One region of the Lentilactobacillus curieae genome, then DNA from elsewhere that is predicted to be linked to it. Evidence: predicted binding sites of a transcription regulator. Region 1 holds the regulator's gene; the other holds the start of a gene.

Region 1 (9,603 bases):
TCAACACTATATTTCTGAACAGCACGGGTCTAAACCTAGGGAAGTTTATTACCGTAAAAACAGTGATCAGGAATAAAAATATATTTAGTTAGGAAGAGAGATATGGATTCAGATACTACTTATCATTTTGTAGGAATTAAGGGGACAGGGATGAGCGCTATGGCACTCATTTTGCATGATCGTGGCATGAGTGTTCAAGGTTCAGATATTGAACAATACACTTTTACTCAACGAGGATTAGAAAAAGCCGGCATTAAAGTAATGACATTTGATCCTAGCAATATTCATGAAGGATTAACTGTGATTGCTGGAAACTCATTTAATGATGATCATCCAGAAATCAGAAAAGCTCGTGAAATGGGGCTCACAGTTTACCGCTATCACGATTTCTTGGGCAAAATGATTGAAGGCAAAACTAGTATTGGAGTTGCTGGTGCTCACGGTAAGACTAGTACCACTGGCTTGCTTGCACATGTCCTTTCTGGAATTTCACCAACAGATTATTTAATCGGCGATGGCTCAGGAAAAGGTGTTCCTGACGCGCGTTTCTTTGTGTACGAAGCAGATGAATATCGCCGCCATTTCTTAGCTACATATCCAGATTACGCAATCATGACCAATATTGATTTTGATCATCCCGACTACTACGAAAGCATTGATGATGTTCGCAGTGCATTTGATACTTTTGCTAGCCAAGTTAAGAAGGGGATTTTTGCTTGGGGCGATGACGAGAATCTGCGTAAGTTGAAGGCTGATGTACCTGTCTATTATTATGGCCTCAAGGATACTGACGATTTCCAAGCCGTTGACGTTAAACGGACTACTAGTGGTTCAACATTTACTGTTATGTATCATGGCGAATCACTTGGGGAATTTGAGGTTCCACTTTATGGAGAACACAACGTGCTTAACTCTTTAGCAGTTATTGCTGTGGCATATTTCGAAAAGGTAGACCTTGCCGAAATTCGTCGCGAATTGTTAAGCTTCTCAGGGGTTAAACGGCGGTTCTCTGAACGCAAAGTTGCCGATATGACGATTATTGATGACTATGCTCACCACCCATCTGAAATTAAGGCTACTTTGGACGCCGCTAGACAAGAGTACCCAAGTAAAGAAATTATTGTGGTATTCCAGCCACATACTTTCAGCCGGACGATCGCCCTGATGGACGATTTTGCTAAGAGTCTTAATAAAGCTGATAAAGTTTTCTTGACTGACATTTATAGCTCACCACGTGAGAAGTCAGGTAAGGTATCTTCCCAAGATCTTGGTGCTAAAATTACCAAGGGTGGAGAAATTCTTAAAGTTGAAAATATGTCACCATTGTTGGACTTTGACAACGATGTCGTAATCTTCATGGGTGCTGGTGATATCCAGAAGTATGAACAGGCTTATGAAGAACTTCTAAGTCACCTAAGTAAAAAAATAAATTAATTTTTCCTTATACTGACCATTAATTGAGCAAAGTTGCTTGATTAATGGTTTTTCTTTGCTAAAATTATCTAAACAGATATAAAAAGGAGCGGTTTAATTGAACAATTTTCCCAATGAAGATGCTCGTCGAGTTGTAAATGCAGATTCTGGTTTGAATTCATTCTTATCTAAAATGTATGGTTGGATGGCACTAGCAGTTTTAGTGTCAGCAGCTACTGCTTACTTTGTAGTTAATGTTGGTCAAGGCCAAATTGTTTACACCATGATGGCAAATCCATTTCTTAAGTGGGGGTCGTTAATTGCTTGGATGATTATTCCAATCATGATTTCTTTTCAAGCGCTAAAGCGACCAACCTTTAGTTTTGGAATGCTGATGCTTTATTCAGTGTTAACTGGCTTCGTTTTTTCAAGCTACTTGTTGATCTATACGGGAGCTTCAGTATTAGCTGCGTTCCTTAGCGCATCGGCAATCTTTATTACGATGGCTGTGATTGGTTTAACCACCAAGAAGAATTTAAATCGACTTGGTACTCAGGTGTTTGGTGCTTTAATCGGTTTAATGGTGGCAATGGTAATCAATATGTTACTAAAGAGCAGTGCCATTGGCTTCTTCATTTCAATTGCAGCAGTTATTATCTTTTCAATTTTGACGATGTATGATTCAAATAGAATGGCAAAGATGTACATGCAATACGGTAGCACTGGTCAAGTTTCAATTACTGGGCTTGCGGTGTCAGGCGCATTACAACTTTATCTAGACTTTATTAACTTGTTCATCCAATTGCTTAATATCTTGGGTGTTGTGGATGATCGTTAATCTTGGTTGATAGCAAAAATCAGAAGTAATCTGCAAGGATGCTTCTGATTTTTTGTTTGTAGAAATCAAATAAGAATAATTCTAAATCAGCTTGGGAATTATTAACTGACCCGTGGTAAAATTAATGAGAAGTATACAAATGTTAGGGAGATTCTAATGCCAAAAAAATTATTATTAATCGATGGAAATAGTGTTGCTTTTAAAGCGTTCTATGCGCTTTACACCTCAATGGATAGGTTTGTTAATTCAGAGGGATTACACACTAGTGCTATGTATGGATTTAACTTGATGTTAAATAAGGTGTTAGAAGATGAACAACCTACTGATATGCTAGTGGCGTTTGACGCTGGCAAAACGACGTTTAGAACTAAAATGTTTGATGATTACAAGGGTGGTCGGAGCAAAACACCAACGGAGTTGTCAGAACAGTTTCCGTTCTTAAAAGAAATGTTAGCGGCGAGGGGAATCAAGACTTATGAACTCCCCAATTATGAGGCTGACGATATTATTGGTACGCTGGCAAAAAAAGCCGAGGATGCCGGCGATTATGAAACTGTAATTGTTACTGGAGATCGGGATTTAACCCAACTAACTTCTGCCACAACTACTGTGCAGGTTTCTAAAAAAGGGGTAACTGATTTGGAGTCATATACTCCAGCTTACGTTGAGGAGAAGTTAGGAGTTAAGCCGAGCCAAATTATCGAAATTAAGGGGCTTCGTGGCGATAATTCCGATAATTATCCAGGAGTTGAAAAGGTCGGTGAAAAGACTGCTGTTAAGCTAATCCAGCAATTTGGAAACATTGATAATATTTATGAAAACCTTGATGATGTTTCTGGGAAAAAATTAAAGGAACACTTGATCAACGATAAAGATAAAGCGTTAATGGCAAGAACATTGGCGACAATTAATCGAGATTCACCAATTGAAGTGAGTCTTAAAGATTTGGCTTATACAGGTGACGATCCTGAAAAATTACCGGCATTTTATGAAAAAATGGGCTTTAAGTCGTTTCTTGATAAGTTAGACACAGCTGATGAGGTTGATCAAAGCACCGAAATCGAATATCAAGAACTAACTAATGAAAATATTGCAAATTTGAGTAAATTTAAAGATGAGTTCTCAATCCAAGTTGAACTTAGTGCTGAGAACTATCATACTGCCGAAATTGTCGGCTTTGCCATTGGTAGTGGTGATGACTGGTATGCAAGTAATGACAGTAGCTTACTAAAGAGTAAGGTCCTTAAACAATTGCTTGAATCGGACGACGTTAAAGTTAATGTATTTGACGCAAAACGGACCTATGTCGCTTTGAACCGGTTAGGAATAAAACTAAACGCGGTTGATTTTGATATGCTGTTAGTTTCATACCTATTGGACACAAGCAATAATAGCAACGATGTGGCAACGATTGCCCGTAGTCAGGGATATCGTAATATTCAAACTGATGAGGATGTTTACGGAAAGGGTGCCAAACGGCATATTCCAGTTGACCAACCAGAATTTCTTGACCACCTGGTTCATAAGGCGTGTGCAATTGACCGACTTCATGAACAAATGTTTACTGAGTTAGACAAACACGACCAGACAAAGTTGTACCGGGATATGGAAATTAAGATTGCCTTTGTTCTTTCTAGAATGGAAATTGCTGGAATCAAGGTGCTTCCAAATACGCTTGAGGAAATGGGCAGTAAATTCAAAGAACGACAAAGTGAAATTGAACAACAGATTTTTAACCAAGCTGGGGAAGAATTTAACATTGGTTCTCCAAAACAATTAGGAGTAATCCTGTTTGAAAAGTTGGGACTACCGGTTATTAAGAAAACTAAGACGGGCTATTCGACTGCAGTGGATGTTTTGGAAAAGCTGGCACCAGAAGCTCCAATCGTGCAGAATATATTGGAATATCGCCAAATAAGTAAGTTGCTTTCAACGTACATTGAAGGCTTATTAAAAGTTATTCATCCTGAGGACTCCAAGGTTCATACTAGGTACTTGCAAACGTTGACAGCAACCGGCAGACTTTCATCGGTTGATCCTAATTTACAAAACATTCCAGTGAGAACCGATGAAGGAAAGAGAATTCGCTCGGCGTTTGTTCCTAGTCACAAAGGTTGGCACATCTTCTCCTCTGATTATTCTCAAATTGAGTTACGGGTGTTAGCATCATTATCTGGTGATAAGAACATGCAAGAGGCATTTAAATCTGGTGAGGATATTCATGCTGAAACCGCCCGGAGAATTTTCGGATTGGATTCTAATGCAGACGTAACGCCTAATTTACGTCGCCAAGCCAAGGCCGTTAACTTTGGAATCGTTTATGGGATTTCTGATTATGGTTTGGCTAACAATACTGGAATTTCTAGAAAACAAGCACACGAGTTCATTGAGAGGTATTTTGAAGAGTACCCAGGTGTGAAAAAATATACGGAGGATATCGTTAAGTTTGCCCGGGAAAAGGGTTATGTAGAAACGATTGCTCATCGCCGTAGATACTTACCAGATATCAATTCAAAGAGCTTTAACCTAAGATCATTTGCTGAGAGAACTGCTATGAACACACCTATTCAAGGAAGTGCTGCAGACATCATTAAAATTGCGATGATTAAGATGGATGAAGCCTTGGCCAACATGGATACTCGGATGCTTCTTCAAGTGCATGATGAGTTGATTTTTGAGGTTCCAGACGAGGAGTTAGCCACAGTTCAAGAACTGATCCCTAAGGTTATGGACTCAGCTATCAAACTTGAAGTACCACTTAAAGTTGAAAGCCATTTTGGTGATACTTGGTACGAAGCAAAATAATTAATGTCAGTGAGGTTTTTTTATGCCAGAATTACCTGAAGTTGAAACTGTTCGGCGAGGTCTAAATGAACTTGTTGGTGGCAGTGAAATAAAAACTATTGAAGTCCTGTATCCCAAGATGCTTAACAATCTGACCGCTGATCAGTTTATTGCCACATTAAGTGGCAGGACAATTGAAAAAGTAGATCGTCGGGGAAAATATTTGTTAATTAGGCTATCAGGCGACTTAACTATTGTTTCTCATTTACGGATGGAAGGAAACTATGATGTTGTCCCTGAAGGTACGACACCCCACAAGCATACGCACATCATCTTTCATCTAACTGATGGGCGTGAATTAAGATATAACGACACTCGTAAATTTGGACGAATGGCGGTGGTCAATACTGGAGATGAGTACACCGTTTCTGGATTGAAAACAATTGGTCCTGAGCCAACTGAAAAAACTTTGAAGCTTGAATACATGGAACAGATTTTTGCAAAGAGTAAGAAGGCAGTTAAGCCATTTCTACTTGATCAAAGTAAGATTGCCGGACTAGGTAATATCTATGCTGATGAAGTGTTATGGATGAGTAAAATTCATCCTGAGAGGCCTGCAAACTCATTAACGATTGCTGAATTAAAGGAATTAAGAAGCAACATTATTCTGGAACTGCAAAAGGCAATTGCTGGTCACGGAACAACCGTCCACTCTTACTCCAACGCATATGGTGAAGCCGGCAGTTTTCAGAATCAGTTGAATGTTTACGGACGTGAGGGAGAACCTTGTTTGCGCTGCGGTACCCCAATCGTGAAGATTAAGTTGGCTCAACGGGGAACGCATTTTTGTCCTAATTGTCAGGTACTAACTGAGGAGTGATCGTTTGTCAAAAATTGTTGGTTTAACGGGTGGAATCGCCACAGGAAAAACCCAGGTATCAAACTATTTAAAGACATTTGGAATCCCAATAATTGATGCTGACATTGTTACCAAAATGGTTGAGGCTAAAGGTCATGAGGGATTAGTTGCCATCATTTCTGAATTTGGTGAAGATTTTCTTGATGTAAACGGCGAGTTAGACCGCAAAAAGCTGGCGCAAACCGTCTTTAGCTCAGATAGTGAGTTAAAAAGATTAGTCAGGGTGATCAACCCGTTTATTGGTAGTGAAATTTACCGTCAGATTAATGAGTTGAAAGACCAAAAAATGGTGGTGTTAGACGCTCCAACATTGTTTGAAAATGGTTATAATAGTATAGTTGATGAAACGGTGGTTGTTTATACTGACCCCGTAAAGCAGCTTTCAAGATTGATTAATCGAAACCAGCTATCTATCACTGATGCAATGGCTAGAATCAATAGTCAATGGTCATTAGAAACGAAACGAGATTTAGCTGATGTAATAATTTATAATTCAAAAGAATTCGATTTGACTAAACTCCAAATCGATGACTGGTTAAGAAACGAAGAATTTTAAGGAGTGAACGTTCATGCAGTGTCCTCATTGTGGTCACAATGGATCAAAGGTTGTTGACAGTCGGCCAACGGACGATGGTCGGGTAATTAGAAGACGGCGAGAATGTGAAAGTTGTGGCTTTAGGTTTACGACATTTGAACGAGTAGAAGCTACCCCATTATTGGTCATCAAAAAGAACGGGAACCGTGAAGAATTTAACCGCGAAAAGTTGATGAAGGGAATCGTTAGGTCCGCAGAAAAGCGGCCTGTGTCTATGAATGCAATCACAGACTTGGTTGACAAAGTTGAGAATAAATTGCGTTCAACCGGTGATAGCGAAGTCACAAGTACTGAAATTGGTGAATATGTGATGGAGGATTTGGCCTCACTTGACCAAATTGCCTACATCAGGTTTGCCTCTGTGTATCGCCAATTTAAAGATATGTCTGTTTTTTATAAAGAGTTAAAAGAAATGATGGAAAAAACAAGCGGCAACCCAACCGATTCAAAAAACAGTGGTGATAAATAAATGTTAAGCGAAGAAAAGCTGTCTCCTGACAGTCGGTTTGTGGCATCTAACCAAAATGGTAATCAGGAATTAAATTTAAGCGTTCTTACCAATTTGTATTTACCTTTGATTGGCGCAAACGCTTTTTCGTTATACACATTTTTGTTTGGTGTTGCTAGGTCTGACCAACACACTTACCGGGTTCATTCATTCTACGAGATTCAGTCCTCGCTTAGCCTATCGTTAGAGTCAATTCAAACTGCTCGAAGAAAGTTAGAGGCTGTTGATCTAATGGCAACTTTCAAGACAAATGAGTCGCTTTTTGAATTTTCTGTGCAACTACCACTTTCTTCTGTTGAGTTTCTCAAGACGGACTTACTAACAACTCTACTGTTAGGTACAGTCGGTGAGCGAACTTTTAAGCAATTGGTAGGTCGGGTTGATGCCCCTAGAGAGCAAGCAAAACAAGCTGAAAACATTTCAGCATCGCTATTGGATGTTTTTTCAGTTCCTAAGTCTGTAATTGATCAGCCGTCTGCTGAGGTTGCTTCAGTTAAAAATCAACAAATTACCACAAATAAATTATCTGCAAATCAGCAAGATTTAAAAGAGCACCCATTTGATTTTGACCTATTATTAGAAATGTTACGCACATCATTCGTTGACATTGAAAGTGTGAAGGCGGCATACAATCCAATTATTGCTGAACATCTTTTGTATGACATTGATGAAATCAACATGAGCAAGTTGATTTTAAAGGCAGTTGATTTAAAGACAAACCAAGTTGATACAAAGCGACTTAGCGTGTTGGTAGCAGATAAATATGGGATTGGTAAACGACAAACGAGTAGTCGGGTGGCTCAAGCTAGTAGTTCTCAGGCATCTAAGACTGATTTAAGTGGTTTCGATTCACAAATCCAGCAAATTATTACCATTGCTCAAAAGACAGCCCCGATTGCATTTTTAAACCAAATCAAGAAGCAGAAGGGCGGTTTTGTTTCTAGTAACGAACAACGAGTGATTCGTGATTTAGTTACTAGAGATATATTGCCAGCCGAGGTAATCAATATCTTGTCCTACTACGTTTTGGTGAATCTTGGGAATGCGACTTTGAATAAGGCGCTAGCAGAGACAATTGCCAACGATTGGACACAGCACAAAGTAAATACTGCTCCCGAAGCAATCAAAGCGATTGAGAGTCGTAATGAGGCTAAGGTAAATCAGAAACCTCAAGTAAGAAGAAACAATGGTAGACATACCGTTAAAGAAACTTTACCTGACTGGGCAAAACGAAATAAAGATAACAAACCACAAGCTACGACAAAGACCGCATTAACTCCTGAACAGGAGAAGTTGCTTGATGAAAAACTTAAAAATTTAAAAAAAGAAAAGTAGGTGAGAGAATTGGAAAAAGTGTCTGATACAATGAAACGGATTATGGCTAGTAAACACTTGAACGGTGATTTCGCCACTTTGGTGAACACGGTAAAACAAGACGCCGAAATTCAAAGTTTTGTGAAAGAACACCAAGATGAATTAGCGGATGACGCTGTTGATCGTTCAATTGCAAAATTGTACGAATTTTATAACGTCAAACAAAAGGCTGCCAAGCAAGAAAAAACTTTTGCTCCAGGTTATCTACCTCATTTAGTAGTTAATGATAGGCTAATTGACATCTCGTATAGTGCCTCTCCTGAAGTAATTGCTCGCCAAAAGGAACAGGCACAAAAACGGTTAGTTACTAATATTTTGATGCCTAAAGATATTCAAAATGCGAGTTTGGATGACTATTATCGTGATGGAAATAAGAGTATTGCTTTGGCTGAGGCCGTTGAGTTCGTTAGTGGCATGGAAAGCGAACCAAAGAAGTTTCATAAAGGCCTGTATTTGTATGGACCTTTTGGAATTGGGAAAACTTACTTACTTGGAGCGATTGCTCGCCAACTTGCACTCTCTGGTATTCAAACAACGTTAGTACATTTTCCAAGTTTGGCTGTTGAAATGAAATCTGCAATTTCTGATAACTCGGTTGCTGGTAAGATTGATGCAATCAAGAAGTCACCAGTTTTGATGATCGATGATATCGGTGCAGATTCAATGTCTAGCTGGGTTAGGGATGATATTCTCGGAGTCATTCTGGAATATAGAATGCAGCAGCAATTACCTACATTCTTCTCGTCTAATTTTTCAATGGATCAGCTTGAGGATGAACATTTACGAATAAATCAACGTGGGGATGATGAACCACTTAAGGCAAGGCGACTAATGGAACGAATCCGTTTCTTGGCAAAGCCGATAGAAGTTGAAGGCCCGAATCGACGTTTAAATTAAAAATTAATTTGACAACGATAAGAGTGACCCTTATACTTTAATCGATATAGAAAAGACATGATTATTTCAACTCATCACAGGGAGGGTTCTTCTAGCCTGGAAGAGAACCCGTTAAGATTGAAATGATTACCACTTTTCGACAATGGATTGCGGACAATGCTATCCCGGTTGGTAACCGTTAGCAGCCACTTGAGAGCTTTTATTTAATAAAGTAATATGGGTGGAACCGCGCTAAATGCGTCCCTGGTGTATATTTGTGCACCAGGGATTTTTTT
Region 2 (9,603 bases), 150 kb from region 1:
ATGCCCAAAAGTTTAGTTTGAATGAAGGCAAATGCCATTGCATCGCCCTTTACGACATACTTAAACCACTGACCAACTGCGGCTTGAGCATTTTCGAACCAACCGTCTTGAGACCAACTCGTCATTTCTGAAATATCGTTGGTCAAACTTAGCATTAAATTCGCAGAACTAGGAGTAATCCCAGCGGCCCTGATTTGTTTTAAAAAATCATTTCGATCTAACTGTGGAAATTCAATTACTTGGGTTCTAGAAACAATTGTTGGTAAAACCAAATTCTTATTTTGAGTAATCAGAATTGTTACCACTTCACCAATTGGTTCTTCAATAAACTTAAGTAAACTATTAGCAGCACCAGAAGTTAACTTCTCAGCACCAGAAATAATAAAAACCTTCTTACTCCCCTCAACGGCGGACTTAGAAAATTCATCTTTAATTCTTCTGATCTGATCTACCTTAATGCTACGATCATCGGTTCTTTCAATCACAACATCTGGATTATCGTAGTTTAAGATTCGTTGGCACTCATGACATACCCCACATGGTTTGCCATCTTTAACGTTCTCACAAAAAAGCCGCATTGCGATTCCCAAAGCGACTTCAAATTCACCAGCACCCTCCTCGCCCGTAAATAAATACGCATGCGATAGCTCGTTCTTATCAATTATTTTCATAAATTGATCAAAAACTTGCGGCTGCCGTTCAGTTACAATTTTTAATACATCATTAGCCAACGCTTACACCCACTAATTGTTTCTTAAAACTGATGAAATGATTCGATTGGTAGCACCATAACGGTTGCGCCACCAACTTGAACTTCAATTGGAAATGTATGTTCTGAAGTGTCACCACTTAAACTTACTGGCGGCGTCATAAATTGCTCTCTGGATGAACAAGTTTCCTTTATTAGCTCAAGAACTTTTTCTACTTTGTCGTCGTCAACTCCAACCAAATAAGTGGTATTTCCGGCTCTTAAAAAACTACCTGATGTAGAAAATCTAGTAGCGATGATTTCGTTTGCAACAAACACCGAGCGAAGTTTGTTAGCGTCCTTATCTTGGACAATTGCAATTACTAATTTCATAATATCTACTCCTTAAAGAATTCTTGGGCTTCAGTTTTAATCACACTAATTGTGCTTTCAATTACTTCTGACAGAGGCTTTGTGGCATCAATCATGACAAATCTTTCCTGGTTGTTCTTCGCAACTTTTAGGTAGCCATCATGAACCCGTTCGTGAAAGGACACTGCTTCAACGTCTAAGCGGTCAACCGCATCTTTACTTCTGTGAGCAGCAATTCTATCTAAGCCTACTTGTACCGGAATATCAAAATAGATTGTCTTAAATGGCAACAGGTCTTCGGTAGCAAACCGATTCATCTGATAAACCTCATCCATTCCAATTTGCCGGCCAGATCCTTGATATGCGACTGAACTATCAACGTAACGGTCACATAAGACCAACTTTCCAGCATTTAAGGCTGGAATAATCGTTTCAACTAAGTGTTGTCTTCTAGCTGCCGAATATAGAAGTGCTTCAGTTCGGGCATCCATTTCAGTGTTTTTCCGATCCAAAATCACGTTACGAATTTGTTCAGAAATTTTATTACCACCAGGTTCTCTAGTGACTAATAGTCGATCACCAAGTAAAGAACTGATTTTTTCTACCACATTGTTCATAACAGTCGTTTTTCCAGCACCGTCAGGGCCTTCAAACGTAATAAACTTTCCCGTCAACTTGGACTACCCCCAAAACTTATCTAAAGTAATTGTACTTGATGCATATTTGCTTGTCTATTCCATTAAAAAAGAGTAGTTGTGTATGCTTGAATACTAATCCCAAACACAACCACTCTGCAATAATAAATTACTCGTAGTGATCGTAACTGTGATCATAGTTAATAACCGAAGGTTGAATATGATCATTTTTAACACTACGGAGTCTAGCTTCACGGTAAATGAAAAAATACTTCTGTCTGGCAAGTGCTGTTTCAATCCTGATTTCATTGTCTACGTCAGCGATTGCATCCTGAGTTTTTTGAGCATAATCCCACTTTTCTTTCAAAGTATTGATCAAATCCAAAAGCTCCTCGTCGTACTCAGCTTTCACTTTGCGTTTTCTCCGACCAAACAACATCTTCACTCAGCTCCCGTTATATTTCTGTTCTACCTTCAACGGCCTTGAACAAGGTCATTTCATCAGCGTACTCAATATCAGCTCCCATTGATAATCCACGGGCTAGCCTTGTTACCTTAATTCCAGATGGGCGAATCAACTTAGATAGGTACATTGCCGTTGATTCCCCCTCCGGAGTTGCGTTTGTTGCAACAATGACTTCTTTGACCTCGTCATTTTTTTGCAGCCGTTTGATCAACGAACTAACATTAATATCCTCAGGACCAATGCCTTCGATTGGAGACAAAACTCCGTGAAGAACATGGTAAAGACCATGGTATTGCTGAATTTTTTCCATCACCATTACATCTTTCGGCTGTTCAACCACTAGAATCGTTGATTGATCTCGAGACTTATCCCGACAGATTTCACAGGGATCCTCTTCAGTAAGGTTCCCACAAATAGAACAATACTTGAGGTTTTCCTTTGTTTGCTTAAGCGCATCTGCGAAATCCATCACGTCTTGATTATTCATGTCGACTGCGTAAAAAGCTAACCTAGTAGCCGTCTTGTTTCCGATACCAGGTAGCTTCATGAAACTTTCAATTAATTTTGCGATTGGTTCTGGATATTGCATTGCAGTTCGCTCGATTCCTTTTTATAGTCCTGGGATTCCCTTAGTATACTTACCCATAGTTTGTTGAGTTTGTTTTTCAACCTTTTCTAAACCATCATTTACAGCCGCAATTATAAGGTCTGCCAACATGTCTGGATCATCTGGGTCAATGGCTTCGCTTTTGATTTGCAAGTCCTTTAGCTTCTTGCTGCCGTCAAATGTTGCTACCACCATATCTTCTGGTGAGTTACCTTTAAATTCTTGTTGATTAAGGTTTTCTTGTTCCTCGGCCAATTGTTGTTGCATCTTTTTCATTTGTTTCATCATCTTGTTCATGTTCATGCCGTTCATCATAGAAAAAGTTCCTCCATTTAATCATCTTTTACGTCAACAATGTCACTGCCAAAGAGTTCTTCGGCTTTTTTTACGACTAAGTTGGCTTGGTTTTCATTTTGCATTTCTTGAGCTGGTGTATCAATATCACCTGGTTCTGGTGGCAAAGGTGGTTCACTTTGATCCGCGGAATTAGATTTTGTGGTTGAGTCAGTTGTCACTTTTTCAGTTGAAGTTGGCTTTGGATGACCATTCTTGGATAGATAATCGCTGCGAATCTCAGGCCACTGGTTTTCTGGAACAAACACGATTTGCGGTGCCTTACCGACAATACGATCAAGACTATTTTCAAGGGCATCCTTTAAATCAGTGTCTGACTTTGCCTTTTGGTATAGAAAAAGATATTCAAAAGAAACAATTACTCCATCATCACTAGCTGCTACGGGCGTTGAAACATGCATAACTGCTCTTTGAGTGACTGATAACGACTCCATTAGATCTGGCCAAACTTGTTTGAATTGGTTAAGTTCATCCCTAGTGGCACTATCCAAAATTGGATAGATCTTAGTTAACTCAACCCGAGTATCAGCAGGTTTCTTTTCGATTGGGCTTGGTTTAGTAACTTCTGGAGCTACATTATCCGCTGAAGCAACAACTTTTGGTTGCTGTTTAACTTCTTTAGACAGTTCCCGAACCTGATCCTTTAAAGACTGAATTGTATCAAGTAGGTCGTGATATTCTGGTCCAGCAGGTGTTGCAGAGTTGCTTGCTACCTCAACCGGTTGAGCGTCCAAGTGAGTCAGTTTTACTGTCAATACTTCAAGATATACGTCTTGGTGAGTCGTGAATCTCAGCGAATTCAAAACATCATTGAGTGCTTCCACGATGTCGTATATCTGTTGATCAGTAATCGTCTCACTAAGTTGCTTAAACTTTTCATCAACGATTCCCAATTCCATTTCTTCAACCATTTCAGTATCTTGCCGATACAAAAGTAAATCTTGGCAAGTACTGGTCAGGTCCTCAACAAAACGTTTAAGATCCTTACCCTCATCCAGAATTGCTTGAATTGTTTTCAGTGCATCTTTGGTCTGTCCGCCAGTCACCTGTTCCAAGTAGGTCAACAACAAATCATTTTTGACGCTTCCTGTGACCAGCAACGCATTATCATAAGTAATTTGGTTGTCACCATATGACATGGCTTGATCCAAAATCGAGAGTGCATCCCGCATTCCACCCTCAGCTGATTTAGCAATCAGCTTTAGTGCCTTGTCTTCGTACTCAACACCCTTCTGACCAAGAATGTATTCCATTCTTTCAAGGATCGTCTTGGGCTTGATTCGCTTAAAATCAAATCTTTGTGTTCTAGAAATGATTGTCGCTGGAATTTTATGAGGTTCAGTTGTAGCTAAAATGAAGATCACATTAGCAGGTGGTTCCTCCAAGGTCTTCAACAAAGCATTGAAGGCCCCAGTTGATAACATATGAACTTCATCAATGATATAAACTTTATAGTCAGCAACTGTTGGTGCATACTTCGCCTTATCTCGAATGTCACGAATCTCTTCAACCCCATTATTTGAGGCGGCATCAATTTCAATCACATCATTTAAGCTACCTTCAGTAATTGCTTTACAGGTTTCACATTCGTTACAAGGCTCACCGTCCTTTAAATAATGACAGTTGACTGCCTTTGAGAAAATCTTGGCTGCAGAGGTTTTACCAGTCCCGCGCGGACCTGTAAAAAGATAAGCATGGCTCGTTTGACCAGTGATTAACGCATTTTTTAATGTTTGGGTGATAATTTCTTGGCCGACCAACTCATCGAATCTTTGTGGTCGCCAAACCCGGTAAAGAGCTTGATAACTCATCGTTATTCCTCCCGAAAATTTGCTTCACATCTAAATAATTATAGTATGAATGGACAAAACTTTCCAATCAAGATATTCTCATCTATTAGTTGTAAAAAAAATCTCCTGACAAAACTGTCAGGAGTTAAATTGCTATAAACGAGAGACACAAGATCAAAAATACTTAGTGCTGCTTCCTTCCGGACCTGACACAATTCGTAAGTCAACCTTTGTCTCAAGGCCTTACGGCACTAAATATCATAACAAACTATCAGATAAATATCCAGCCTATTTTTTCAACTTTCGCTTTTTTCTAGCTGCCTTGAAGAAACTCTTCATTAAATGTGATGCCTCATTACCCAGTAATCCATGTTCAACTTCAACCTGATGGTTCAGGCGTTGATCGCTTAACGTTTGATAAAGTGATGTAACTGCACCAGCTTTTGGATCCTCTGCCCCAAAATATACCTTATGAATCCGAGAATTAACGATTGCCCCTGAACACATCAAACAAGGTTCAATTGTCACATATAGATCACAATCGATTAATCGCCAACTATTGAGTGTGCGACAAGCTTCCTGAATTGCTACAACCTCAGCATGAACAGTTGAATCTTCAAGCCATTCTCTTAAATTATGACCACGACCGATAATTTGATTGTCTTTAACCACGACCGCCCCAATCGGAACTTCACCAATGAGGTAGGCTTTCTTCGCTTCAATCAGTGCTTGCTGCATATAATATGTTTGTTTTGTGCTCAAATTTATCTATCCTTCATTAATTGACTGAATAATATAGTAGCCTTTATCACGTTTTAAAATTTCTGAATTACCAAAAACGCCGTCCATTAGCTTTTTGGCAGATGGAGCTCCCTGCTTCTTCTGCAGAACAATCGTCAGTGTTCCGTTAGCCACTAGATGTTGTTTAGCCTCACTCAACATTTGGTCGACAACATCTTTTCCTGCCCGAACCGGCGGATTAGTAATGATGGCCGCATAGCTATCATTGATGTGCTGATAAACGTTGCTAGCAAAAATCTTAACGTTATTGACATTATTTTCCTTAGCATTTTGTTTTGCCAGTTCTAACGCAATTTCATTAACATCAACCATATCAATCTGCCGTTCAGGATACTTTTTACCGATTGCAATCCCAACGGGACCATATCCACAACCTAAATCAAGAATTTTCCCTTCTGGAATAATGGCGTAATTTACGTTATCAATAAGTACCCTGGTACCGTAATCGACCGTTTTTTTAGAAAACACTCCGTTGTCCGAAGTAAACAAAATGTTGTTTCCAAGTAACGTAAAGTTCCATTTTTGAGGATCAGACACAACATCTGGGTGTTCTGAATAGTAAAATTGATCGTCTGTCATCGTTAAACTCCTTAAAACCGCCTACTTTCGACGATTCCTATATTTGGTGTCGAATCAAAAAAATATCACAATATATTGTGTTTTTTCTTTGATTTTTGGTTTGCTTGGTGTACACTATAAAACGTAGATAAATGAATTAGTTACATAGGGAAGGTGTATGAAATGGGAAAAATCACAGTATATTCAAAAAACAACTGCATGCAATGCAAAATGACTAAGCGTTACTTGTCAGAACACAACATTCCGTTTGAAGAACACAATATTAACGAACAACCTGAATACGTTGATTACTTGAAGGAACGGGGCTTCATGGCAGTTCCCGTTGTTGATGTAGACGGTCAACAAGCCTTCAGTGGTTTCAGACCTGACGAACTCAAGTCAATCGCAAACTAGTCCTATTCATTTTAACATATCAGATAACCAAAGCGGGCGACCTTTTGGCCCGCTATTTTATTACTCAAATTTCAAAGAAAGAGTGGTCTCTAGCATGTCCTTACACAATTTACAGGATGTCTCGTACTTCGATCTCAATAACCAAATCAATATCCCAGTTAACGGCCAAATACCACTAAATAAGGATAAAGAAGCACTTGACGCCTTCATTAAAGAAAATGTTGAGCCAAACTTAGTGAAATTCGATTCACTAAAAGAACGGTTCGACTACTTGATTGATAATAAATACTATGAAGCTGACTTCATTAACAAGTACGACTTTTCATTCATTGAAAAACTGTACGACTATTTGAAGGAACAAGACTTTCACTTCAAATCATTCATGGCAGCCTATAAATTCTATGCTCAATACGCACTCAAGACTAACGATAATGACTCATACCTAGAAACATTTAGTGATCGTGTTGCCGCTAATGCCCTCTTCTTTGCAGATGGTGATGAAAAGTTGGCTATGGACCTTGCGGACGAAATTATTCACCAACGTTACCAACCCGCTACTCCTAGTTTCTTGAATGCTGGACGCGAAAACCGTGGCGAGTTCGTATCATGTTTCTTAATTCAAAGTACTGATGATATGAACACTATTGGCCGCACAATCAATTCCGCCTTACAACTATCACGTATCGGTGGCGGGGTTGGTATCAACTTGACTAACCTTCGTGAAGCTGGCGCACCAATCAAGCACATTGAAGGTGCCGCATCAGGTGTCGTACCAGTTATGAAATTACTAGAAGACAGTTTTTCATACTCTAACCAACTTGGCCAACGTCAAGGTGCCGGGGTTGTTTACCTAAGTGTTTTCCATCCTGACATTATCGACTTCCTTTCTGCTAAGAAGGAAAATGCTGATGAAAAAATCCGTCTAAAGACCCTTTCACTAGGTGTAATCGTTCCTGATAAATTCTATGAATTGATCAAAAATAACGAAGATATGTATCTATTCAGCCCATACGATGTTGAACGTGAATATGGCAAACCATTTGCATACGTCGACATTACCGCAGAATACGATAATTTAGTGGCTAACGACAAAATCAGCAAGAAGAAGATTAAGGCTCGTGATCTAGAAACTGAAATCAGTAAGCTACAACAAGAGTCTGGCTACCCTTACGTTATCAACATCGATACCGCTAACCGTGTTAACCCTATCGAAGGTCGTATTACAATGAGTAACCTCTGTTCAGAAATTCTTCAAGTACAAACTCCATCAACTGTTGATAATCAACAAAATTACATCAAACTTGGTAAGGACATTTCTTGTAACCTTGGATCAACAAACATCAATAACTTAATGAACTCTAATGACTTTGGTCACTCAGTTGAAACCATGGTTAGAGCCCTCACCTTTGTTACTGACCACTCTGACATTGATGTTGTCCCATCAATTCAAAAGGGTAACGATGAATCACATTCAATCGGTCTTGGAGCAATGGGACTTCACAGTTTCTTTGCTAAGAGCCACATGGAATACGGTTCACCAGAATCAATTGAGTTTACTAGCACTTACTTCATGCTACTTAACTATTGGAGTTTAAAGGCATCAAACGAAATTGCTAAGGAACGCAACGAAACGTTTGTTGGTTTTGACAAGAGTAAATACGCAGACGGCACTTACTTTGACAAGTACCTCAACGAAGACTTTGCTCCTAAATCTGATAAGGTTAAGGAACTATTCACCAACATTCCTGTTCCTACTAAAGAGGATTGGGAAGCTCTTAAAGAATCAGTTATGAAGTACGGTTTATATCACCAAAACAGAATGGCTGTAGCACCAAATGGTTCAATTTCTTATATCAACGACACTACTGCTAGTCTACATCCAATCATCAATCGGATTGAAGAACGCCAAGAGTCTAAGATTGGGAAGATCTACTACCCTGCTCCATACCTTTCAAACGATACTATGCCATATTACAAATCAGCTTACGATATGGATATGAGAAAGGTAATTGACATTTATGCAGCTGCCCAAGAGCATGTTGATCAAGGAATGAGTTTGACTCTATTCATGCGTTCAACAATTCCTGCCGGGATTTACGACTGGAAAGACGGTCGGACTGACAAGATGACAACTCGTGATTTAAACATCTTGAGAAACTACGCTCACAAAAAAGGTATCAAATCAATCTACTACATTCGTACATTTACCGATGACCAGCAAGAAGTTGGCTCGAATGAATGCGAAAGCTGTGTAATTTAGAAAGGGTAATCTGATGACTGAAAATTATAACGCAATCAACTGGAATGCAATCGATGACCAAATTGACAAGGCAACTTGGGAAAAGTTAACTGAACAATTTTGGTTGGACACGCGAATTCCATTATCAAATGACCTCGCCGATTGGCGGGAATTAGACGACGATCACAAATGGGTTGTTGGCCACGTTTTCGGTGGTTTGACCTTGCTTGACACGCTTCAATCACAAGAAGGTATGGCCTCACTTAGAAAAGACGTTAAGACAATGCACGAAACTGCCGTATTGAACAACATTCAATTCATGGAATCTGTTCATGCCAAGAGTTACTCATCAATCTTCTCAACGTTGAATACTCCAGATGAAATTGACGAAATCTTCGAGTGGAGTGACAGTGAGGAATTCTTGCAAAATAAGGCACTTAAGATTGAAAATCTTTACGTCAACCAAGATGATCCGCTCAAGAAAAAGATTGCTAGTGTGTTCCTAGAAACATTCCTATTCTACTCTGGTTTCTATACCCCACTCTACTATCTTGGTCATAACAAGCTCGCCAACGTTGCTGAAATTATCAAGTTGATTCTCCGTGACGAATCAGTTCATGGTACTTACATTGGATACAAATTCCAAGTAACTTTCAACCAACTTCCAAAAGAAAAGCAA

The links. Region 1 encodes NrdR, which represses ribonucleotide reductase genes. Its sites were predicted from a motif close to ACACNATATATNGTGT; they were not measured.
Region 2: PL11_RS07730 (redoxin NrdH) is a predicted target of NrdR. The motif match lies at 6,358-6,373, and genes of this name have one in related genera.

Annotation. Positions count from the first base shown of each region.
Region 1 covers NZ_CP018906.1:1,751,596-1,761,198, forward strand. The annotation lists gene PL11_RS10540 (DNA translocase FtsK) at 1-76, shown strand, start outside; gene murC (UDP-N-acetylmuramate--L-alanine ligase) at 103-1,434, shown strand; gene PL11_RS08475 (Bax inhibitor-1/YccA family protein) at 1,532-2,251, shown strand; gene polA (DNA polymerase I) at 2,408-5,056, shown strand; gene mutM (DNA-formamidopyrimidine glycosylase) at 5,079-5,915, shown strand; gene coaE (dephospho-CoA kinase) at 5,920-6,510, shown strand; gene nrdR (transcriptional regulator NrdR) at 6,524-7,018, shown strand; gene PL11_RS08500 (DnaD domain protein) at 7,019-8,392, shown strand; gene dnaI (primosomal protein DnaI) at 8,402-9,328, shown strand.
Region 2 covers NZ_CP018906.1:1,598,694-1,608,296, reverse strand. The annotation lists gene holB (DNA polymerase III subunit delta') at 1-731, opposite strand, end outside; gene PL11_RS07775 (cyclic-di-AMP receptor) at 755-1,081, opposite strand; gene tmk (dTMP kinase) at 1,087-1,734, opposite strand; gene PL11_RS07765 (YaaL family protein) at 1,865-2,134, opposite strand; gene recR (recombination mediator RecR) at 2,151-2,750, opposite strand; gene PL11_RS07755 (YbaB/EbfC family nucleoid-associated protein) at 2,772-3,083, opposite strand; gene dnaX (DNA polymerase III subunit gamma/tau) at 3,101-4,933, opposite strand; RNA gene ffs (signal recognition particle sRNA small type) at 5,067-5,153, opposite strand; gene tadA (tRNA adenosine(34) deaminase TadA) at 5,201-5,674, opposite strand; gene PL11_RS07735 (class I SAM-dependent methyltransferase) at 5,681-6,292, opposite strand; gene PL11_RS07730 (redoxin NrdH) at 6,455-6,685, shown strand; gene nrdE (class 1b ribonucleoside-diphosphate reductase subunit alpha) at 6,780-8,945, shown strand; gene nrdF (class 1b ribonucleoside-diphosphate reductase subunit beta) at 8,959-9,603, shown strand, end outside.